DNA from 2 places in the Nocardioides sp. JCM 18999 genome. Region 2 is predicted to be linked to the other one. Evidence: predicted binding sites of a transcription regulator. Region 2 holds the regulator's gene; the other holds the start of a gene.

Region 1 (11,802 bases), 1.4 Mb from region 2:
GTTCCCGGACGGGTCGCGGAAGCCGAAGTCGATGCCGTACGGGCGCTCCTCCGGGGCGTCGGTGATCTCGACCCCGTTGGCCACGAGCTGCTCGTGCATCTTGCGGGCGTCGTCGGTCAGCATGAAGATGCCGCCCGAGTTGCCGGCCGTGAGCAGGGTCCGGATCGCCGCGACCGCCTCGGCGGTGAAGATCGGCTCCGGCGGGATCGCCATCAGCACGATCTCCGGGCTCTCGTGTCCGGGGACACCGACGCTGAGCCAGCGGAAGTTGCCCATCTCCGGGTAGGTCGCGTCCTCGCGCACCTCGAAGCCGACCTTCTCGGTCCAGAACTTCAGTGCCTCGTCCTGGTCGAGGGTCCAGACCTGCACGTTCTTGATGAAAAACATGAACACTCCTACGAGTCGGGGGATCCGGTCGGATCCGATGTCGACGACGCTACGGGCCCGTCCGGGCCGTTGGCTTCTCGAAAAGTGCTGCCCTCACTGACGGTCCGACGCTGCGGCCGGCCGTAGAACCGCACCACGCAGTTGGGCAGCGTGACCCGGTCCGCCACCGGCGGGTACGCGGCGCGGTACTCGGTCGGGGTCCGGTCGAACATCCGCTTGAAGCTGGTGGTGAAGCTCCCGACCGAGGAGAGCCCGACCTCCATGCAGATGTCGGCCACGGTGTGGTCGGTGTCGCGCAGCAGCGCCGCGGCTCGCTCGAGGCGGCGGGTCAGCAGGTAGGCGTGCGGGGTCTCGCCGTACGCCGTCTTGAACAGCCGGCTGAAGTGCGCGCGGCTCAACCCTGCCGCGCCGGCGACGTCGTCGAGGTCGATCGGCTCGGCGTACCGGTTCTCCATCAGGTCCTTGGCCCGCAGCAGGTGCCGTTCGATCGGAGGGGAGGCCACGCCATGATTGTGCCGTGTCCGAGGTGAGCCTGTCCGTGCTGATCCTGGTCGGCCTGGCAGCGCTGGCCGCCGGGTACGTCGACGCCGTCGTCGGCGGTGGCGGCCTGATCCAGCTCCCGGCCCTGGTGATCGCGTTGCCCGGGGTCGCGCCGATCCACCTGCTCGCGACCAACAAGCTCGCCTCCATCTGCGGTACGTCGGCCGCGGCCGTGACCTACACCCGCAAGCTCCGCCCCTCGCTGCGCACGTCGCTGGTGCTGATGGCGTCCGCCTTCGTCGGCTCGGCCGGGGGAGCGGTGGTGGCCAGCCACCTGCCGCGCTCCGTCTTCGACCCGGTGGTGCTGGGCGCGCTGGTCGTGGTGGGTTCCTGGGTGCTGTTGAGTCCGCGTCTCGGTGCTGTCACCGCGCTGCGCTGGCACGGCTGGCCGGAGTACGTCGCGCTCGGCGTGATCGGCCTGGCGATCGGGTTCTACGACGGCGCGCTCGGGCCGGGCACCGGCTCGTTCCTCACCATTGCGATGGTCGGCATCGTCGGCTACTCGTTCCTCGATGCCTCGGCACGCGCACGGTTGGCGAACTGGGCGACCAACGCCGCAGCGCTGGCTGTCTTCATCCCGCAGGGCGCGGTGATGTGGCGGCTCGGCCTGGTGATGGGCGCCTGCAACCTGGTCGGCGGCTGGCTCGGCGCCCGGACCGCGCTGCGGGTGGGCCCCGGGTTCGTCCGGGCGTTCTTCCTCGCCGTGGTCGGCGCGTTCATCGTGACGCTGGGGATCAGGGTCTTCGGGCTCTGGTGAGCTTCGCAGGAGCGAGGTCGGTCGACCGTCTGCCGCTACCGTGACGGCGTGCTTCCGCTTCCGACGTCGAGACTTCGCTTTCGTCAGATGACCGATGCCGACCTTCCTGACATCGCCACCTTGGAGATCGGAGGCTCGCGTGGCCCGGAGGGGTGGATCGCCTGGAGTCGGCGCAATTACGACGAGCACGGGTTCGGGCTGTGGGTCGTCGAGACCCATGAGGGGCACTTCGTCGGCGACTGCGGCTTGACGATGCAGGAGGTGGAACAGCAGTGGTTCGTAGAAGCGGGTTGGCACGTCCGCTCCGATCTCCGTGGTCAGGGCTATGCGACGGAGGCAGCTGTCGCGGTGCGCGAAGCGGCTCGCGCGGCCGGCGTTGAGCACATGATTGCGATCATCCGGCCGGACAATCTGCCGTCGCAGCGCGTGGCGACGAAGATCGGGCTCGTCCTCGAGCGCGAGGTCGAGAAGTTCGGCGGCCCGGCCCTGATCTTCGGTGCCGACCTGCAGGCGTGACGGCCTGATCTCGTCACGGGAACCGACCGGCTCGCGGCATGGTCGGTCTTCGCCTCAACGCGGCTACTTGTTTCATTGACCTCAGGTTCGGGTCTGGCAAGGCTCGATCCAGGCGCCCGGTCCGTCGCTCTCATTGCGGCTGCCCACGCTGACCCCGTCGGGGTCCCGTGTGGCTCTCACATGGCATGCGCGAGCCGGGCGTCGCAGGGTCGGCAAGAGGCTCAAGAGGGGTCTGCCCAGCTCGAAGTAGCGTTGCCCTTCCCGACTCGAAACCAGTGATGGATCGAGCAACGGGAGAGCGCATGCACCAGCAAGCAGAACATGTCGTTGTCGGGATGGACCCGCACAAGAGGTCGGCCACGATCGAGGTCATGACCGCTGAGGAGTCTGTCCTCGGCGGTGGCCGTTACAACACCGAGGAAGCCGGCTTCGCCGACATGACCGGTTACGTCAACCAGATCCAGCCCGACCGTGACCGACGGGTTTGGGCGGTCGAGGGCTGCAACGGGATCGGCCACCACATCGCGGTCCGGCTGCTTGCTGCCGGTGAGCAGGTGGTCGACGTGCCTCCGAAGATGTCGGCACGGATGAGAGTCTTCGCGACCGGACAGGGACGCAAGACCGACGCCACCGACGCGCACTCCGTCGCGCTAGTCGGGACCCGGATCGCCGGGCTGCGTCGTGTCGTCGATGACGAACAGCTCACCGTGCTGCGGGTACTGGCCGACCGTCGCCGCTCGTTGGGTGAGGACCACACCAGGATCGTGTCCCAACTCCACCAGCACCTCCTCGAGCTGATCCCCGGCGGCGCGAAACGTGACCTGTCGGCCGCTCAGGCCAAGGCCATGTTGGCCAAGGTCCGCCCACGCGACGCCGCTGGCAAGGCCCGGCGCCGCGTCGCGGCCGAACTCATCGCCGATCTGGAACGGATCTACCAGCGGAAGAAGGCCGCCGACCAGGAACTGAGTGCCTTAGTCGCCGCCACGGGCAGCACCCTGATGAACCTGCACGGCATTGGTCCGTCCGGAGCCGCCCAACTGCTGGTCGACGTCGCCGATATCACCCGGTTCCCCGACCGCGGCCACTTCGCGTCTTGGAACGGCACCGCCCCCATCGACGCGTCATCGGGTGACCAGGTCCGCCACCGGCTGTCACGGGCCGGGAACCGTCAGATCAACCGAACCCTGCACATCATGGCCACCGTCCAACTGCGGCACCCGACCGAGGGCCGCGCCTACTACGACCGCCGCAAAGCTGACGGGAAGACATCGAACGAAGCAATGCGCGCGTTGAAGAGACGGCTATCTGACGTCGTCTACCGCACCATGCTCGACGACACGATCGGCCACACCATCAGCGCCGAGGCGACGGGCCCGAGTGGGCAACAGGGCAACGACTCTGACTCCAGCGCGGCCGGCTCACAGCCCCACGCCAACTCTTCGGATAAGCCACACCCGAACCCGTCGAAGACCCAGCCTAGGACCCCCACGCCCGGTACGCATTGACACAGAGGGGAGCCATGGTCGGGCGTTCCGCCCTGACAGCGGCACAGCGGGCGATCAGTGCCCGGAGGTCAGAACCAATGCCACCATTCCAGCGCCTCGGTAGCGGCGGGCTCCGACGGGATCGCCCGAGGCGTCGACCATGCCGACAAGCTCACGGATACGGCGTGCATCGGACGAAATATCGGAGGACGAAAGTCCGGACGCAGCCACGACAACGTCTGCAACTTCGGCGACGGAGCGGGCCTCATCCTTACTGAGCCAGCCGTAGTCCAGGTCCAGTTTCGTGCCGTCAGCGAGCACGAGTCGGCCGTCGTTGAGAACCCGGATCGTGCTCACCCGCCGATGCTAGCCACAGGCCTAGCGTCGGCAGGGATGCGCCCTCATCTCGGCATGGTCGGTCGACCTGAATACCTCAGTCACCGGCGGAGGAAGGTGATCAGCCCGTCGGGCCCGATCTCGTAGGTGAGGGCGGCGTCGTGGATCCGGTGGTGGTGATAGCTGCAGAGGAGCTTGCCGTTCTCCAGGTCGGTGCGTCCGCCGTCCTCCCAGGGGACCATGTGGTGGCCCTCGCAGTGGCTGGCGGGCATCGTGCAGCCTGCGGTCCGGCAGGTCGGTTGCGTCAGACCGAGAGCGCGCTTCTGGGCGGCGCTGAACAACCGAGCGGAGCGGCCCAGGTCGAGCACCTCGCCCTTCGAGCCGAGGACGGCGGGGATGATCCCCGACGTACAGGCGAGTCGGCGTGCTTCCGCTGCGCTGAGTCGCTCGGGCCCATCGACGCCGTGGAGGGTCGCGGCGCCAAGACCTGATTCGAGCCGGTCGAGGGGGATCGTGACCACCAGGGTCGTGATGGTGGTGCCGTGAGTGGGGAGATCCTTCGGGTCGATCCGGTCCAGCATCTCGCAGAACGCCTGACCGAGCTTGTACGGCGCCGGGAGCGCCCACCACGGTGCCGGTGAGGGCGGTGCCCGGTCGCCATCGACCCGCTGGTCGGCGTCATCGGTCGGGTCGGCCGCGTCGGTCGGACCTGCCTCGGCCCAACTCGGGGTGCGGCGGGGGTTGAGCAGAGCTTGGAGGATGACGGCGAGCTGGGCGGCGTACCGATCGGGAAGGTCCGCGATGAGGCGGCTGATGCCGTCACCCCGCTTGCGGAGACTCAACCGGACCCGTTCGGCGGCGCGCCGTTCCGCGGCCTCCAGCTTGGCGGCCTCGGCGGCCTCCGCGATCTCTGGAGCGACGGCCTCCAGGATCCGGGCGCCCAGGACACGGAGCGCACCCGGATCGAACGCTCGGGCATCAGCCAACAGCTGGCGCTCCGCTTGTTCGAGCACCGACGCGTCGATCTGGGGCGCCAGGTCGTCGGTGAGGTCGTCGGGCAGTGCATCGACCGCCCGGCAGATCACGTCGGCCTGGGCGGCGGACACTGAACCGGTCCGCATCGCCGCAGCGGTGAGCGGGTGGTCGTGCAGCCGGTGGGCGAACGCGACCGCGGCACGTGCCTGGCGGAGTCCGAGGCGGGTCTGCTGGTTCAACCAGAAGCCCAGGTCCTTGGCTCCCGCGTCCTCCGCCACCGTGGTGGACTGATCGAGGGGCACGATGACGCGACTCTTGAGCTCCGTCAGCTGCGTTTCCAGCACGGTGATCGTCATCAGTGCGTCGACTTGGTCACCCGGGCGCATGAAGAGGGGATCCACGTCAGCGACCTCGGCCACCGCCGCGCTGGCGGCCTCGATCGCGGCGCAGATGGGGTGCGATCGCTCCAGCATGCTGCTCAATCGGGCCACCTCCTCCGGGCTTCAGCAAACGTGGTCACACCCGTCCGATGCGGGTGCTTCTCTTCGTTCGCCGGCTCACAGGAGCAAAGGTGGTTTTCCTCGGCTGACCGGTCGCTTCGACTCTTTGGATCGCGAGCCTCCCTCACGACCGGATGCATCCGATTCTATCGAACAAACGTTCTAGATTCAACCTGTTTCCGCAGGTCAGAACAACTATTTCGTGGACGTTCGCGCTCGCGCGTCCCAGTGACGCTGGATCCGCCACGACCGGAAGAAGGCGATGGAGAACCAGAGTGCCGCAAGGGTGCCGATCGAGGCCAGGATGAGTCGGGGAGTGTCGTTCTGCCCGATCACCTGGGCATGGCGCGGGTCCTTCGGGTCGACCAACAGGTCGACGGAGGGCCCGAGGTCGTGCGTAGTCTGCGCGGCAACGAGTACGTCCCGGTAAGTCTCGCCGTTCAGGGTGAAGCCGGCGTAGTAGTTCTTCGTCCCGCAGGCTTTTCCCTCACACCGGCTGCGGAGGGTGTCCGACGTGAGGAGGACCAGGTCATCGCGTTGGCGGAACTTGATGTCGTCGATGGCAGGGACGGCGAATCCGAACCAGATCAAGGGGGCGCCGAGAGCTGCGACGAGGCCCATGATCCAGGCGCTGTTGTCGAGCCACCGGTCGTTTGACCGGCTCCTCCCTGGCAGCCGTCCCCGCAGCTGGTCTCGCAGCTCGCGTCCCATCTTGGCGCCGAGCTCGCCGGGCGCCTGGTCGGAGCGGCGCGCCTCGGGCTCGTCCGGTGGAGCCTTGAACAGCCAGGCCAGGCCGAGGATCATCAGTCCAGCGAAGATCCCGCTCAGCCATGACTCTAGGAGCAGCCCGCAGACGAGAGCCGCGGCCGGCGCCATCGCGAGCCATACCCGGAACGGCAGGTCGGTCGGAATCACGGACCTGCTTCTATCCCGCGCCGTGCGGCCGGGTCAACTGCGGGTGACCCAGCAAGTCGTGACGCCAGGGCTCGGCATGTCACACTCCCAGACGTGCTGGGCGTGACCGACCTCAAGACCTATGTCCTCGGGACCGTCTTCATCGTGCTGCTGCCCGGACCGAACTCGCTGTACGTGCTCAGCGTCGCCGCCCGCGCCGGCGTCCGCCGGGCCTACGCCGCCGCGTCCGGGGTGTGGGTCGGTGACACCGTCCTGATGACGCTCTCGGCGTGCGGGGTGGCCTCGCTGCTCAAGGCCAACGACGTGCTGTTCGACATCGTCAAGTACGCCGGCGCCGGATACCTGGTCTGGTTGGCGATCGGCATGCTGCGGGCGGCGTACGGGATGTGGCGCTCGCGCAAGGTGGTGGCCCAGATCGCCGCGGGGGAGATCCCGCTGACCGGCGTCGCGCTCGAGCGGCCGTTCCGCCGCGCGCTGGTGATCAGCCTGCTCAACCCGAAGGCGATCCTGTTCTTCATCGCGTTCTTCGTGCAGTTCGTCGACCCGGCCTACGACAAGCCCTGGCTGTCGTTCCTGCTGTTGGGCGCGATCGCGCAGGTGATCAGCGTCAGCTACCTGTCGCTGCTGATCTTCAGCGGCGACCGGCTTGCCGAGACGTTCCGGAAGCGCAAGGTCGCCTCAGCGATCGCGACCACCGGCGTCGGGGCGGCGTTCCTCGCGTTCGCCGTGCGGCTCTCGGTCGCCAGCGTTCACTGATCGTCGCTGGAGACCTGCGCGAGGAAGTCGCCCAGGTTGCGGACCAGGCGCTCGACGCGCTGCTCGGTGGTGAGGGTCTCGCGCACCGTCAGGGTCTCGGTCTTGAGCCGGCCGCGGACGTAGAGCGAGCAGCGCAGGTCCGAGCAGATGTAGGTGCCGACCGTGTTGCCCTGACGTCCCGCCTTGCCGGTGCGCGGCGCGACCATCAGGGAGACCCCGCCGGAGTGCTGGCTCAGGCAGATCGAGCACATGCTGCGCTTGGGGCCGGGCTTGGCGCTCGGGACCCGCAGCGCGATGCCCTGCATGCGGCCGTCGAGCTCGGCGATGAGGTAGCCCTTCAGCGGTGACTGCGGGTCGCGCCAGCCCAGGTAGTCGAGGTCGTCCCACGACTGGTCGGCCAGGTCGCGCGGGATCGCCATCCGGGTCGCCTCGCCCTTGGTGACGTTGAGCATGCTCGCGCGCAGGTCACGCTCGGTCAGGGGAGTCATGCACCTCACGGTAGGTCTCCTAATAGTGTTAGGCAAATCAATATGGGCGCTAGGGTGGTGCCGTGGTGAGACAGGGCCTGACGGTGCGCCGGATCGGGAGCGAGGGAGCCGACCTGGCCGACGAGGTCGGGTTGTCGGCGGTGACGATGAGTGAGGTCGCCCGCCGGGTGGGCGTGCGCGTCCCGAGCCTCTACGCACACGTCGCGGGCTCCGAGGAGCTGATGCTGCGGATCAGCGCCGTCAGCCTCGACGACCTCGCCGACCGGGTCGCCGAGCAGCTCGCGGGCCGCTCCGGCGTCGACGCGCTCCGGGCGTACGGCGACACGGTCCGTGCCTTCGCGGCCGAGCACCCCGGCCGGTACGCCGCGACCCGGCAGCGGATCGCCGAGGCCCTCGCGGACTCTGTCGCCGCGCAGGAGACGATCGCCGCCGGTCGCCGCCACGCCGACCTCCTCGCCGCGGTGCTGCGCGGCTTCGCCGTCGCGGGTGACGACGCCGTCCACGCCACCCGGCTGATCGGGTCGGTGATCCACGGGTTCGTCAGCCTCGAGGCCTCGGGCGCCTTCGACCACAGCAGCCCGCCGGCCGAGGAGAGCTGGCATCGCGCACTCGGCCTGGTTGCTGGCACGCTGGAGGCATGACCCGGATCGTCTTCGCCACCGCCACCACGCTCGACGGCTACCTCGCCGATGCGGAGAACTCCCTGGACTGGCTCTTCGTCGTCGAGGGCGGTGAGGAGGCCCTGGCCGACGTCGAGGCGTTCGCCGCCGGGGTGACGGTGATCGTCGAGGGCTCGACCACCTACACCTGGGTCGTCGAGCACGAGGACCTGGTCGCGCACCCGGAGAAGTGGTCGGGGTTCTACGGCGGGAAGAAGACCTACGTCTTCACCTCACGCCCTGACGAGATGCCGCGGATCGAGGGTGCCGACGTCGAGTTCCTGTCGGGTGCGGTCGCCGACCACATCGACACCATCCGCGCGGCTGCCGGCGACGGTGACATCTGGGTGATGGGCGGCGGGGATCTCGCCACCCAGTTCGCCGACGCGGGTCACCTCGACGAGCTGCAGCTCTCGATCGCCCCCGTCACCCTCGGTGGGGGAGCGCCGTTGTTCACCGGCCGCTTCGAGTCCGACCGGCTGACGCTGGTCGAGACCAAGCAGGCTGGGCAGTTCGTCTCCGCGACGTACAAGGTCGGCTGAACCCAGGCGTGCAGCGCCGCGCCTACTCCTCCAGCAGGCGCTGGAACAGCACGTGGTCCTGCCACTCGCCGGCGATCTTAAGCAGCCCGCGGGCGATGCCGATCCGCTCGAACCCGGCGCGCAGCAGCACAGCCTGCGAGCGCTCGTTGTGCACCAGCGTGCCGGCCTCGAGCCGGTGCAGGCCGAGGTCGTCGCGGGCGATCTCGACCACGGCCTCGACGGCACGCGAGACCAGGCCGCGGCCCTGCAGGGCGGCGTCGATCCAGTAGCCCAGCACGGCGCTCTGGAGCGGTCCGCGCACGACGTTGGACAGCGTCACTCGGCCGGCGAGATGTCCGTCGACGACGAGCACGAGCGGCACCTCGGAGCCGGCGGCGAGCCGGGCGAGGTGCCCTTCGATCACCGCCTCCTGGGAGGCGAGGGTGAAGTAGTCCTCGTCGCGCAGCGGGTCCCAGGGCGCGAGGTGCTCGCGGTTGGCGACGACCAGCGTGGTCAGCTCGACCAGGTCCTCGCGCTGCACCGGGCGCAGCACGACCCCGTCACCGAGGTCGCGCTGCAGCCCGGCGTTGAGCGCTGAGGTCAACGCGCGTGCGTGTGCGCGATGTACACGTCGCACGGCGCCTTGCGGACGACGTCCACGGCGACACTGCCGAGGATGCGCGAGACACCCTGGACGCGCTTGTTCCCGATCACGATCAGCTCGGCCTTGGTGAACTCGGCCGCCGCGACCAGGGCTTCGGCCGGCTTGCCGGACTCGGCCTCGGCCTCGATGGTGAGGTTCGGGTAGTCGGCGCGCAGCGAGTTGGCGACGTCCTGGGCCAGCGCCTCGGCGCTGTCGCGGCTGCTGACCACGAACTGCTCGCCGGGACCCCGGTCGAACACCTTCTCCTCGTAGTGCGCGAACGCGGACACGACGTGCAGGTCGGCGCCGAGGGCGACCGCGAGGATCGCGGCGCTCCGGGCTGCCTGGGCAGCGGTCTCGCTTCCGTCGACTCCGACGATGATGACGCTCATGCGGGTTCCTTCCGAGGGGTGTGGAGGATTCAGGATTCGGCGGGGAAGGTGATCCCCGTCGTGGCGTGGCAACGGTATCCGTTGGGCACGCGGTCAAGGTACTGCTGATGCATCGGTTCCGCCGGGAAGTACGTCGGAACCTCACGCACCTCGGTGGTGATCGGGTCGAAACCGCGACGCGCCAGCTCGGCGCCGTACACCGCGGTGAGCTCGCGGGCGGTCGCCTCCTGCTCGGGGGAGGTGAAGTAGATCGCCGAGCGGTACTGGGTGCCGACGTCGTTGCCCTGGCGCATGCCCTGGGTCGGGTCGTGCACCTCGAAGAACGTCTTGACCAGGTCGGCGTAGGAGATGACCGACGGGTCGAAGACGATCCGGATCGCCTCGGTGTGGTTGGTCCGACCGCTGCAGACCTCTTCGTACGTCGGGTTCGGGGTCGTCCCGCCCTGGTAACCGACCGAGGTGGTGTAGACGCCGGGCTTGGCCCAGTAGATCTCCTCGGCGCCCCAGAAGCAGCCGAGGCCGAAGTACGCGACCTCGAGGCCTTCGGGGGTGCCGTCCTGGCCGGGGACCGCGTCGAGCGGAGTGCCCAGCACGCGGTGGCGCGCGGGGAGGGCGAACTCGGGCTCCGCACGGCCCGCCAGGGTGGCGTCGGCGGGGAACAGGGTCTTCGGTCGACCGAACATGAGTGCCTCCTGCGGTTGCTGATGGGTGGTGCGATGGGTGCAACAACTCGGTGTCCCGCTTCGTTCCCGAGGCTACGCTCACGCACATGGTCCCTCGCGGAGTCGAGATCGCTGCCCAGTGGGCGTGGCGCTTCCTGGTCATCGCCGCGGCCGGCTACGTGCTGGCCCGCGTGCTCGGCTACCTCAGCGTCGTCGTCATCCCGCTGATCGTCGCGCTGCTGATCTCGGCGCTCTGCGCGCCCCTGGTGGCCGTGCTCGGACGGATCGGGCTCGGCCGGGTCCTGTCCTCCCTGCTGATCGTGATCGCCGGGATCTCGGTGATCACCGCCGGGCTCGTCTTCGCCGGGGCGCAGGTCGCCAGCGGAGCCCAGGACCTGGCCGACCAGACCGTCCAGGGTCTCGGTGAGATCAAGGACTGGTTGAAGACCGGCCCCCTCCAGGCCAGCGACAGCCAGATCAACGACGTCATCGACCGGGTGCAGACGGCGATCACCAACGCCAGCCAGGACGGCAACGTGCTCGGCCACGTGACCGAGTTCGGCACCGCCGTCGGGCACGTGGTCGCGGGGATGTTCATCGCGCTGTTCGCGACCTACTTCTTCCTCGCCGAGGGCTCGACGATCTGGTCCTGGATCGTGCGGATCGCGCCCCAGGCTGCCCGGGACCGGGTGCACTCCTCCGGCACCGTCGCCTGGGTCTCGCTGACCCAGTTCGTGCGGGCCACCGTCATCGTCGCCGCCGTCGACGCGATCGGGATCATGATCGTCGCGGCGATCCTGCAGGTGCCGTTCGTGGCCGCGATCGGCGTGCTGGTCTTCCTCGGCGCGTTCGTGCCGCTGCTCGGCGCCACCGTCGCCGGCTCGGTCGCGGTCCTCGTCGCCCTGGTGGACCAGGGCTTCGTCACCGCGCTGCTGATGCTCGGCGGGGTGATCCTGGTGCAGCAGCTGGAGGCGCACATCCTGCAGCCGTTCCTGATGGGCCGCTGGGTCGCGGTGCACCCGCTGGCGGTGATCGTCTCGATCGCCGTCGGTGTCCTGGTGGCCGGCGTGGTCGGCGCCCTGGTCGCCGTACCGATGGCCGCGGCGATCAACGCGGTCGTCCACCACCTCGCTGAAGATCCGCAAGCAGAAGAACCCCAGTTGCTAGACTTCTCTGATCCTTTACCGGAAGTAGGAGCACACCCCGATGACCCAGCAGACTGACAACACGTCGGCCTCGACCGTGTGGATGAGCCGCAGCGCTTTCGAGCA
Region 2 (11,802 bases):
CCGGAAGGTCGCGCGGGGTCCGCACCTGGACCTGTTCTGCCTCGACATGCGCTCCTACCGCGACGCCAACGGGACCAACACGTCGGACGACCGTGATCCGGAGCGGGGCATCCTCGGGTGGGAGCAGGAGCAGTGGCTGGTCCGTGAGCTCACCCGCTCGACGGCGACCTGGAAGGTGGTCGCCTCCGACATGCCGCTCTCGATCGCCACCTCGCACGCGGACGACCGCGACTCGGTCGCGCAGGAGGACGACGGGGCGCCGCGAGGGAGGGAGATCGAGATCGCCCGACTGCTCGCCGCGCTGCAGGCCAACGGTGTCCGCAACGTCATCTGGGTGACCGCCGACGTGCACTTCACCGCTGCCCACCACTACGCCCCCGAGCGTGCTCGGTTCACCGACTTCGACCCCTTCTGGGAGTTCATCTCCGGCCCCATCCACGCCGGCACGTTCGAGACCGCGACCCCGGACGCCACGTTCGGTCCGGAGGTGGTGTTCTCCCAGGGGAACACCTCGGACCTGCTGGCGATGTCGCCGGCGGAGGGGAAGCAGTACATCGGTCAGGTCGAGATCGCGATCGACGGACGGCTCACCGTGACGCTGCACAGCGTCGGCGAGGGCCCGCTCTGGACCCGCTCGTTCGACCCCGCTTGATATCGAGTACGTCGACGGCCGTTGCCGACGTACGCTGGACGTCTCATGACTGCACCACGCGACGCTGAACTCACGACCGATCTCGACGACTCCGCCTTCACCCTCGACGCCGAGCTCGACGAGACCGAGAGCTGGGACGAGCTCGTCCCGGCCGACGGAGACGACCCCGAGGACGAGCCCACGCTCGGTGCGATGGAGCTGGCCGAACGGCACGCGCTGCGCCGGATCGCGAGCCTGCGCACCGAGCTCGAGGACATCACCGAGGTCGAGTACCGCCAGCTCCGGCTCGAGCGGGTCGTGCTCGTCGGCGTGTGGTCCTCGAGCGCCCAGTCCCAGGTCGACGTCGAGAACTCGATGGCCGAGCTGGCCCTGCTCGCCGAGACAGCCGGCTCGGAGGTGCTCGAGGCGATCTACCAGCGCCGGCAGGCCCCGGACCCGGCGACGTACGTCGGTCGGGGCAAGGTCGAGGCGATCCGCGAGATCGTCCAGGCGACCGGCGCGGACACGGTGATCTGCGACGGTGAGCTCGCGCCGTCCCAGCTGCGCAACCTCGAGGACAAGGTCGGGGTCAAGGTCGTCGACCGCACGGCGCTGATCCTCGACATCTTCGCCCAGCACGCCAAGAGCCGGGAGGGTCAGGCGCAGGTCGAGCTGGCCCAGCTCAGCTACATGAAGCAGCGCCTGCGCGGATGGGGTGGCAACCTGTCGCGCCAGGCCGGTGGCCGGGTCGCCGGCGGTGCCGGGATCGGGTCGCGTGGTCCCGGTGAGACCAAGATCGAGAACGACCGGCGCAGAATCAACACCAAGATCGCCAAGCTGCGCCGTGAGCTCTCCGAGATGAAGGGCACCCGCGACACCAAGCGCCAGGAGCGCCGCCGCCACCAGGTGCCGGCGGTCGCGATCGCCGGGTACACCAACGCCGGCAAGTCGTCGCTGCTCAACCGGCTCACCGGCGCCGGCGTGCTGGTCGAGGACGCGCTTTTCGCGACGCTGGACCCGACCACGCGCCGCACCCAGGCCGCCGACGGCCGGGTCTACACCGTCTCCGACACCGTCGGCTTCGTCCGGCACCTGCCGCACCAGCTGGTCGAGGCGTTCCGCTCCACGCTGGAGGAGGTCGCCGACGCCGACCTGATCGTGCACGTCGTCGACGGCTCGCACCCTGACCCCGAGGGCCAGCTGGCCGCCGTGCGGGAGGTCTTCGCCGAGATCGGCGCCTCCGACGTGCGTGAGCTGGTCGTGATCAACAAGGCCGACATCGCCGACGAGATCGTGCTCGGCCGGCTTCAGCGCAACGAGCCCGGCTCGATCGTGGTCTCGGCCAAGACCGGTGCCGGCATCGCCGAGGCGATCAAGGCGGTCGAGGCCGACCTGCCCCGCCCGGCGGTCGAGTTCCACGCCCTGCTGCCCTACAGCCGCGGCGACCTGGTCAACAAGATCCACCAGGCCGGCGAGATCGACACCCTCGAGCACACCGCCGACGGCACCCTGATCAAGGGCCGCACGTCGGAGGGCCTCGCCGCCGAGCTGGCCGACTTCGCGGTCTGACCCGACCCGTCGCCGACTTGAGGGTTCGGGGCGTCGACTTGAGGCTTGTTGGTGCAGCAACCCTCAACTCGGCTGCAGCAACCCTCAAGTCGGCGGAGGGGAGAACGCTCAGGTCCCGGCGGCGAGCCGCTTGAGCGCTTGGCGTACGACGGCGGGGTCGGTGGTGGACCACATCGGCGGCAGTGAGGCGCGCAGGAACGAGCCGTAGCGGGCGGTCGCGATCCGGGGGTCGAGCAGGGCCACGACGCCGCGGTCGGTGGTGGTCCGGATCAGGCGCCCGGCGCCCTGGGCCAGCAGCAGCGCGGCGTGGGTGGCGGCGACCTGCATGAAACCGTTGCCGCCGGCCTGGTCGGCGGCCCGTTGGCGCGCCGACATCAGCGGGTCGTCGGGGCGGGGGAACGGGATCCGGTCGATCAGCACCAGCTGGCATGTCTCACCCGGCACGTCGAGGCCCTGCCACAGCGTCAGCGTGCCGAACAGCACCGTGTGCGGGTCGGCGACGAACTGGGCGGCCAGCTCGGGCAGCTGCGCCTCACCCTGAGCCAGCGTGGTCAGGTGGGGGAGCCGGGAGCGGACGTGCTCGGCGGCCTGCTCGGCGGCGCGCCGGGACGAGAACAGCCCGAGCGTGCGGCCGTCGGCGGCGTCGATCAGCTCGGTGATCTCGTCCAGTTGCTGAGCCGCCAGACCGTCACGGCCGGGCGGAGGCAGGTGCTTGGCGACGTACAGGATGCCCTGACGGCCGTAGTCGAACGGTGAGCCGACGTCGAGGGCCCGCCACGGCATGATGTCCTCGGTCCGCTCCGGGCCGTCCAGCTCGGCCGGCTTCAGTCCGAGGGTCGAGGCGATCCCGGTGAAGTCGCCGCCGAGCTTGAGTGTCGCCGAGGTGAAGACGACCGTTTTCTCGGCGAGCAGCTTGTCGCGCAGCTGCCCCCAGACCTGCAGCGGTGCGACGTGCAGCCTCAAGCCGCCGCGGTCGCCGCCGTCGCTGAGCCACAGCACGTCTGACTGGGCCCCCGACGCCATCCGCTCGGCCACGCCGTAGACGTCGGAGACCATCGCCTTGGCCTGCTGGACGCCCGCATCGGCGGAGTCGTCGTTCTGCTTCGGGAAGGCCGAGATCGCTGCGCGCGCGGCATCGCGGACCTGCGCGAGCGCGTCGAGCAGGTCCGGGCCGAGCGAGTCGATCCGGCCGACCGTCGTCTCCAGCATCGCCAGCTGCAGCGCATCGGCGGCATCACCGAGCGCGTCGACGGCGCGGTCCTCGGTGACGTGGCGACGGGCGCGGCGCGAGGCCCGGTCGACGTCACCGAAGGTGAGCTCGTCGGTCGCGGCCTGGGTGACCCGGGCGACCAGCTCGTGCGCCTCGTCGATCACCACGGCGTCGTACTCGGGGATCATCGGGATGCCCTCGATCGCGTCGATCGAGAGCAGGCTGTGGTTGGTCACCACCAGGTGCGACTTGGCGGCCTTCTCCTTGGCCCGCTCGGCGAAGCACTCCATCCCGAACGGGCACTTGGCCGCACTCAGGCACTCGCGCGCCGAGACCGAGATCTGGCGCCACTCCCGATCGGTGTGCCGGGGCGCGGAGTCGCGCTCACCCGTCGCGCCCTCGCTGACGGCCGCGGCCTGGGACTCGGCCCACTCGCGCAGCTCGAGCACCTTCGCGGCCATCCCGGTGACGGCGATGTCCATGGTCAGGGTGCCGGTGTCGTCCGGCACGCCCTCCCGGATCCGGTGCAGGCACGCGTAGTTCGAGCGGCCCTTCAGGACGGCGTACGACGTGTCGAGCTGCGGCTGGTCGGCGAGCGCCTCCACCAGGCGGGGCAGGTCGCGCTCGATCAGCTGGTGCTGCAGGGCGAGGGTCGCGGTGGCGATCACGACGCGCTGGTCGTGCAGCAGGCTGGGGACGAGGTAGGCCAGTGACTTACCCGTGCCGGTGCCGGCCTGGACCAGCAGGTGGCGTTCATCGACCAGAGCCGTGCCGATCGCCTCGGCCATCTGGATCTGTCCCTCGCGGGTGGCGCCACCGAGGCCCTCGACCGCCTCGGCCAGCAGTGCGCTGACGGGGGACTCACTCACCGCGCCACCCTAGCGGCCGAGGGGTGCCTCGGCCCGATCGGCGGGGCCGTTCCTGTGGAGGACCGGGGTTCAGGAGCGCAGCGTCCAGCGCGACAGCAGGTTGTCGTGCCGCGGGGTGCCACCGCAGGAGTACCCCCAGCGGTCGTTCGAGCACGAGCTGAAGCTCTGGTTGGCGTTGACCAGGGTGAGGTCGACCCAGGCGACCCGGCCCGACGAGAACGGCACCCGGACCTTGCCGTTGCCCTTGCGGGAGAGCTTGATCCAGCGCACCGACGAGTGCCCGTCGCGGAAGCGGACGGTGGCGATCGCCGCGGTTCCCAGGGACCGCTTGGCGAGGTCGACGGTGATGGTTGCCTTGTGGCTGCGCTTCCGGATCGCCTTCGGCCGGAACCGGACGGTGGAGGAGGCGAGGTGGTCGATCCGGGCCGCGCCGGACTTCTTCCGCCCGGCCTTGGCGAAGACGTTGCGGCGTGGGCTGCTCGCCGGGTAGGCGGCGCCACCGCGATAGGTGGCCGCCGGTCGCAGGTTCGCCGCGGAGAAGCTGGCGAAGACCCGCGGCAGCGTCGCTCCTCGGGTCGCCAGCGCCGAGGAGACCGCCTGGATGGAGTACTGGTCGGCGCGGAGCGAGTCGGCGTACTCCCACATCACGCGCACCAGGTTGGGGATCGCGCCGGTGCGGGTCGGGAAGCGTTGGGTGAGGTACTCGAAGAAGATCCAGTCGCCGTACTGCAGGAACCCGCCGTTGCCGTCCCAGGTGTCGATCGACGTGGTCGGGAAGCGCAGCGGGGAGTAGGGCAGGTACTGCCGGTTGTCCGGGATGGCGGGGAAGAGCTGGCGCTCGGCCCAGGTTGCGGTCGCCTCCATGAACCAGGAGTCCTCGAGCGCGTCGTAGGCGAACTGCACGGCGTGGAAGTACTCGTGCGCCGCGGTCACCTTGAGGATGTCCGTCGGGGTCTCGCCGGGGTATCCGCGGAACTGCTTCAGGGAGTAGTCGTTGTCCAGGACGCAGAACGCCGGCACGTCGCCGTGAGCGGTCGGGTAGACCAGCCGACCGCTGTCGTTGAGGTCGTAGGCGCAGTACCCGTAGGCGCCGGTGCCGCCGAGGTCGGCCAGGTAGACGTCGACGTTGCTGTTCGCGCCCCACACCGGGCGGGTGGCGGTCTGGTAACCGCTCGCGGCCCACTCCGGGTTGAGCTTCGGGGTGCCGTTGGGGTTGGTGACGGGGTTGCCCTGGTCGTCGTAGAGGTACCGCTCCACCTGGGCGCCGTCGGTGCCGACCGGGAACAGGTCGGTGCGGGCGGCGTCGGCCTTGGGCCGGCGGTAGCCCGCCTTCGAGTACGCGCTGCTGATCCCGGCCAGGACGGGAAGGACGGTCGAGGTGGCCCAGGTGTCGTCGGTGGCGTCGGTCTTGAGCGAGGTCCGCGACTGGGTCACCGAGGAGCTCGCGGAGCGCCAGTGCAGGCAGACGATGCCGGAGCAGGCATCCTTCACGCCCGGCTCGCCGTCGAAGTAGGGGCGCTGGAACTGGGCGTACGCGGAGTGTCGGTCCAGCCGCGGCAGCGCTGCCAGCTGCAGGGACAGGTCGCGCAGCGGGATCGTCGCGTCGCCGGCCGACTTCGTGCCGCTCGACGCGGGTGCGTCGCCCTGGAGCAGCGCTTCGACGTCATCGAGGGTCTCGGTGGCCGTGTCGCGCTCGGCGGGGGTGATCCCGTCGGTCGCGACGTTCTGGTCGCCCCCGAGGAGGGTGGACGGTGCTGCCGTCGACCCGCTCACGGACGGGTCGACCGGGGTGTCGTCGCCGACGGCCCACGCCGTCTGCGTTCCTGCGACGAGGGCCGTCGCAGTCACGAGGGTGAGGACGAGCCGGCGCATGCCCTCGACTATAGGCAGCGGCCCCAGCAGCGACCCAACCACCGCTGTGCCATCTACCCGATTCCTAGGAACTTCACAGTCGGGCCGATCCGACCCATCCGCCCGCCGGGGCGCGCAGGCCGAAGAAGGCGCCCACGGTCGGTGCCACGTCCAGCGTCGAGGCCAGGTTGCTACGCACCGCGGACTCCTTGACCGCGCCGCCGGCGAGGAAGAACGGGATCGGGCGGGTGGCGGGGTGCCCGTGGTTGCCCGGGATCGGGTTGGAGACCGGGTCCGGGTCGCTGAACCGCCACCCGGATCGGGCGTAGACGACCAGGTCGCCGCACAGCCCGCCGAGCTTGAGCTCGGCCGGGGTCCGCACTTCCAGGACGCCCGGGGTGGCGGTCGCCAGCGCCCGGATCCTGGCCAGGCCCGCTGCCTTCGCCGAGGCGGGACCGGTCCAGTAGACCAGGTCGGCGCCACCGTTGTCGGCGATCTGGAAGTGGCCCTTCACCGCGCTGTCAGCGTTGAGGACCGAGGTCAGCGTGATTGCCTTGTCCGGGGCGGACCAGTCCATCGAGTGGTCGGCGAGCACGATCACCAGGGTGTCGTCCCACGTCCCCCGCGCTTTCAACGTGTCGACGAAGCTCTTCACGACGGCGTCGGTGTTCGCGAGCACGAGCCGCCGAAGAACCGGGAGCGAGCTGCCGCCGGTGAGGAACTCGGTGAGGCCGGCGGTGAGGTCGGCGTGCCCGAACCGGTCGATGTCGCCGAGGTTGATGAACATGAAGTGCGGGTCCTGCTCGGTCACCATGCTGATCGCGGCCGGCATCGTCATCGCATCGACCTCGTGACCGGTGATCGGCAGAGCCAGCGTGGGCTCCCACTGGTACGTCGCCTGCCCGATGAACGTGTCGTAGAGGTAGGTCTTCGACAGCACCGTGCCGGTCGTGTACCCGGCCTGGTTGAGCTGCCGGATCACGGTGCTGCACCGACTCCGCGCCAGCCCGGCGATCAGGTCGCGGTCGTCAGTGTCACGGACCTCCCCGAGGGCCGCGTCGTAGACGCTGTTGGCCGGCACCCCGTTCTGGTCAGGGTGCACTCCCGTCATCATCATGACGTGGTTGGGGATCGTCTCCATGATCGGTTCCGACAGCGCCCGCGGGTAGCGGATCCCTGCGTCGCGGAGACCGGTGATCGTCGGCGTGAGCCCGAGGTCGAGCTCCTCGGGCCGGGTGCCGTCTAGGACGAGGACGTAGCAGCGCTTCGGGCTCCGGACCGCGGCGTCGGCCCGGGAGGACCCGGTGGCTCCGGCGACGGCCGAGACGCCGATCCCGGCCGCACCGACCTTGAGCAGGGTCCGGCGGCCCGTCTCGATCTCGACCAACCCGCGGGCGAAGCCCTCGGCGGGGTCGGTCGCGGACGACGTACCGGTGTGGTGGTGGCTCATGGGGTCGGCCCTCCGGCGAGTGGTGCGTTGACCTGGTGCACCTGACCGGTGCCGGTGCGGGTGGCCCAGGACTGGGCCCAGGAGAGCTCGGCGTTCCTGTCCGCGCGATCGGAGATGAACCACCAATCGGTCTGGACCCGGGCCGGGGTGATGTCGACGACCATGAAGCCGTGGTTGTTCAGGTCGAGGTACTTGATGTGCGGATTGGCTGCCCGCACGGCCGCGGCCGCCACCTGGCCGGCGGCGATCCCCGTCGGGGCACCCGCCTGGGACGGTACGACGTCCTTGATGTTGTTAGACGTGATCGACGGACCCACGAACTCGACGCCGGCGCTACCGCCCAGGAGCGGGTAGAGGTCGGTGTTGGTCGGGGGATAGGGCAGCTCGTTGCACCACGAGGTGTGGATGTCCCCGGTCAGGAAGACCACGTCGCGCACCCCCTGGTCGACGATGTGGTCGAACAGCTCGGTCCGGTCGTGGGTGTAGCCGTCCCACTGGTCGGTGTTGAGCGCCTGGGGGTTGGGCAGCTGGGCACCGGCGCCGAGCCCGTTGAGCAGGTCCTGCACGTTCGCGGGCAGGCTGGCGAGCTGCAGCGGAGCGATCGTGACCGGGTTGCCGACCACGCGCCACTGGGGAGCGGTGGGCGACAGGCCCGCCTTGAGGTACCCCATCTGGGCGGCACCGGTGAGGGTGCGGTCGGGGTCGTTGCTGGCCGCCCCGAGGATCGACGGCTGCTGGTCCCGGTAGCTGCGCAGGTCCAGCATGGTGAGCTCGGCGAGCTGGCCGAACCGGAACCGTCGGTAGACCGTCGGGCCGTCCCCGAGCGTCGCGGTGCCCTGCATCCGGATCGGCATCCACTCGTCGTAGGAGCGCACCGCCGCCGCGGTCCGCGCCGACCAGCTGCCCTCGGTGGCCGGGTCGTGGTTGACCGCGCCGGTGCGCCACGAGTTGTCGGCGCTCTCGTGGTCGTCCCACGTGGTGATGAACGGGTACTTCCGGTGGAGCAGGGCGAGGTCCGGGTCCTGCTTGTACTGGGCGTGCCGCTGCCGGTAGTCGGCCAGGCTCAGCATCTCGTGCGCCGGGTGGTGGGTGCGGACGTCGGTCTGGTCGGGTCCGTAGCCGTACTCGCCGGGACCGTACTCGTAGACGTAGTCACCCAGGTGCACGACGACGTCGAGGTCGTCCCGGTCGGCCAGGTGCCGGTAGGCGCTGAACCAGCCCGCCTGCAGGTTGGCGCAGCTGACCACCCCGAACCGCAGGTTCGCCGGGGTCGCTCCGACGGCGGGGGCGGTCCGGGTGCGGGCCACGGGGGAGGCCTGCGCCGTCCGCCACGGTCCCTGGAAGACGAACCGGTAGTAGTACGTCGTGTCCGGGCGCAGCCCGGTGACGTCGAGCTTGACGGTGTGGTCGCGGCCGGCCCCGGTGGTGAAGGTGCCGGCGTGGACGATCTGCCGGAACGCCGGGTCGGTGGCCACGTGCCACCGCACCCCGGACTCGGGGCCCCGCCCGGAGCCGGGGGCGGCGTCGGCGGTCGGGGTCAGGCGGGTCCACAGCACCACCCGGTCGGGAAGCGGATCTCCGGAGGCGACGCCGTGCTGGAAGAACCGGTGGGTGGCGGCGGGGGCGTTCGGGTTCGGCGGCGGGATGGTGGCCGCCGAGCCGGACCTCGTCATCGGACCGTAGCGGCGGTGCATCCGTGACAGCTCGGTGTGCAGGCGGTCGATCCGACGCCGCAGTCCCCGGCGCTCGCGGGCGGAGCCGCCCTGGCGCAGCCGCCAGCGGTCGTAGGCGAGATGCTCGTGCAGCCATCGGTGCCGTCGGCGGGCGGCCCGCGGCATCCGGGAGTCGGTCAGGTCGGAGTGCCAGGTCGGACCGACCGTGCGCTTCCACCGGGCGAAGGACATCACGACGCTCAAACGACTCCGGCCCCGTCGGGTGACGGGGCCGGAGGTGAACGGTCGGTGACGGCTTCGCCGCCCGAACGGGTCAGAGGCTGCGCAGCACGGCGGTGACCTTGCCGAGGATCGTCGCGTGGGTGCCGTCGATCGGCTCGTACGCGTCATTGTGCGGCATCAGCCAGACCTGGCCGCCCTTGCGCTGGAACGTCTTCACGGTGGCCTCGCCGTCGATCATCGCGGCGACGATCTCACCGTTGTTGGCCACCGATTGCGACCGGACCACGACGTAGTCGCCGTCGCAGATGGCGGCGTCGACCATCGAGTCGCCGCGGACCTCGAGCATGTAGAGCTCGCCGTCGCCGACGATCTCGCGCGGCAGCGGCATCACCGACTCGGTGTGCTGCTCGGCCAGGATCGGGCCACCGGCTGCGATCCGCCCGACGAGCGGGACGTACTGCGCCGGGGGAGCGGCGTCGCCGATGCCCGTCTGGTCGATCGAGCTGTCGTCGGCGCCGGAGATGGACCGGCGGGCCGCCATCACCTCGGGGAGGAAGACCTCCAGCGCCCGCGGCCGGTGGGGGTCGCGGCGGAGGTAGCCCTTCTCCTCCAGCACGCGCAGCTGGTGGGCGACGGAGCTGGTGGAGGTGAGTCCGACAGCCGCTCCGATCTCACGCATGCTCGGCGGGTAGCCGCGCTGCTCGATGGAGTCCTTGAGGGTGGCGAGGATGCGCTGTTGACGCGGGGTCAGGCCCGTGGCGTCGGCCGGCCCGTCGGGCAGCTCGGCGATCTTCTTGCTCATGGAAGCGACTGTAGCCGCATTTGTTCGAAAAAATGTTCGATGACACGCTTGAATCTGTTCGAACACCTGATCTAGTCTCGTACACGTGTTCGATCGAACGTGTGATCGATCGGGCCGCCGGAACCGCCTCGGAGGTCGCCGCACAGGTTTTGTCGGTGGCGATCTCTAGAACTGAGTCAGACAGCAGCACCGCAGATCACGTTCCACTCCACTTCCCCAGGAGATTCCCATGGCCACCATCACCTTGTCGCCGATCGACCTTCGTCCCGTGGCTCCCGCCACCCGGACCGCCCCGCGCTCGACCGTCCGCCTCACCCGGCGTGGGCGAGCCGTCGTCTTCGGTGTCGGCCTGGTGACGGCCCTCGGCCTGGGTCTCGGTCTGGCCGCCAACTCCACCGCCACCGAGCGTTCGGAGACGCTCGCCACCATCACGGTCGAGCCCGGGGAGACCCTGTGGGAGATCGCAGCGGCGGTCGCCGTCGAGGGGCACACCGGCGACATGGTCCAGCAGATCAAGGAGCTCAACCACCTCTCCGGTGGATCTCTCCAGGTCGGGCAGACCCTGCGGGTGCCGGCGTCGCGCTGATCGACAACTGAAAAGAGACGTCCCGCCGTGTGACTCGACCCCACCCGGCGGGATCAGCAAGGCGAGGGGCGTGGCGCGGAAGGGAAGACCGCTGCCACGCCCCTCGAGGCCTTCGAAGGGGTCAGCGCGCTGCGCGCTTGCCGCCCTTGGGGCGCTCGCTCGCCGGCACCCGGGGTGCTCGGGGTGCTCGGGGTGCCCGCTGCTCCCGGGGCGTCGCCGGGGCGATCAAGCCGATCGCTCGGGCCGCCTCGGTCGCGAAGGCGAGGCAGACGAAGAGCGCGGCGATCGCGCCGAGGGTCAGGGCGAGGGTCAGCCACCACGATCCGGACTCGCCGCCGCGGGCACGCGAACCGACCTCGATCGCCGACCAGACCAGGTAACCCCACAGGCCCAGGGCGACGATGCTGCCCGCGACGGGGACCAGTGCGCGACGTGGGAACGACCGCTTCTCGCGTGCCCCTGCACGCTTTCCTCCCGCCATCACATGGGCCATTCTGCCCAATTCCTGGTCAGCTCCCGCGACACGCCGATCCGAGGGCCGCATTCACTTGACGTGCGACGGCACGGAGGGTTTATGGTTACCACTACATCTAGTAGTTACAACGATGTAGTTCTCCACATCTAGTCCACAAGTTATCCACCGGCTCCTCCACAGGATGGGCCGGATCGGGTGCGGTCGGACCACACGAACAGCGAGCCGAGGAAGGAGTCGAGACCGCGATGCACTGCCCTTACTGCCGGCACACGGACACCAAGGTGCTCGACTCCCGCGTCGCCGACGACGGCGGCTCGATCCGCCGCCGCCGGACGTGCGTGAACTGCGAGAAGCGCTTCACGACCGTCGAGCTCATGCAGCTGACGATCGCCAAGCGCAGCGGCGCCTCGGAGCCGTTCAACCGCGACAAGGCGATCGCCGGCGTCCGGAAGGCCTGCAAGGGT

Evidence for each region. The regulator LexA, encoded in region 2, represses DNA repair genes until DNA is damaged. The targets are predictions, from matches to a motif close to TCGAACANNTGTTCGA.
Region 1: ACZ5J1_RS01855 (HNH endonuclease signature motif containing protein) is a predicted target of LexA. The motif match lies at 5,645-5,660, and genes of this name have one in related genera.

What each region holds. Positions count from the first base shown of each region.
Region 1 covers NZ_AP043887.1:388,179-399,980, forward strand. Annotated here, with positions in the region: gene ACZ5J1_RS01825 (VOC family protein) at 1-387, opposite strand, end outside; gene ACZ5J1_RS01830 (helix-turn-helix transcriptional regulator) at 396-890, opposite strand; gene ACZ5J1_RS01835 (TSUP family transporter) at 905-1,684, shown strand; gene ACZ5J1_RS01840 (GNAT family N-acetyltransferase) at 1,772-2,200, shown strand; gene ACZ5J1_RS01845 (IS110 family RNA-guided transposase) at 2,572-3,705, shown strand; gene ACZ5J1_RS01850 (hypothetical protein) at 3,760-4,041, opposite strand; gene ACZ5J1_RS01855 (HNH endonuclease signature motif containing protein) at 4,122-5,468, opposite strand; gene ACZ5J1_RS01860 (hypothetical protein) at 5,691-6,410, opposite strand; gene leuE (leucine efflux protein LeuE) at 6,504-7,166, shown strand; gene ACZ5J1_RS01870 (FBP domain-containing protein) at 7,160-7,654, opposite strand; gene ACZ5J1_RS01875 (TetR/AcrR family transcriptional regulator) at 7,717-8,295, shown strand; gene ACZ5J1_RS01880 (dihydrofolate reductase family protein) at 8,292-8,855, shown strand; gene ACZ5J1_RS01885 (GNAT family N-acetyltransferase) at 8,878-9,438, opposite strand; gene ACZ5J1_RS01890 (universal stress protein) at 9,435-9,869, opposite strand; gene msrA (peptide-methionine (S)-S-oxide reductase MsrA) at 9,899-10,552, opposite strand; gene ACZ5J1_RS01900 (AI-2E family transporter) at 10,639-11,754, shown strand; gene greA (transcription elongation factor GreA) at 11,738-11,802, shown strand, end outside.
Region 2 covers NZ_AP043887.1:2,850,804-2,862,605, reverse strand. Annotated here, with positions in the region: gene ACZ5J1_RS14130 (alkaline phosphatase D family protein) at 1-652, shown strand, start outside; gene hflX (GTPase HflX) at 698-2,200, shown strand; gene ACZ5J1_RS14120 (ATP-dependent DNA helicase) at 2,309-4,279, opposite strand; gene ACZ5J1_RS14115 (MXAN_6640 family putative metalloprotease) at 4,349-6,151, opposite strand; gene ACZ5J1_RS14110 (alkaline phosphatase family protein) at 6,225-7,580, opposite strand; gene ACZ5J1_RS14105 (alkaline phosphatase D family protein) at 7,577-9,484, opposite strand; gene lexA (transcriptional repressor LexA) at 9,567-10,277, opposite strand; gene ACZ5J1_RS14095 (LysM peptidoglycan-binding domain-containing protein) at 10,507-10,863, shown strand; gene ACZ5J1_RS14090 (hypothetical protein) at 10,985-11,344, opposite strand; gene nrdR (transcriptional regulator NrdR) at 11,584-11,802, shown strand, end outside.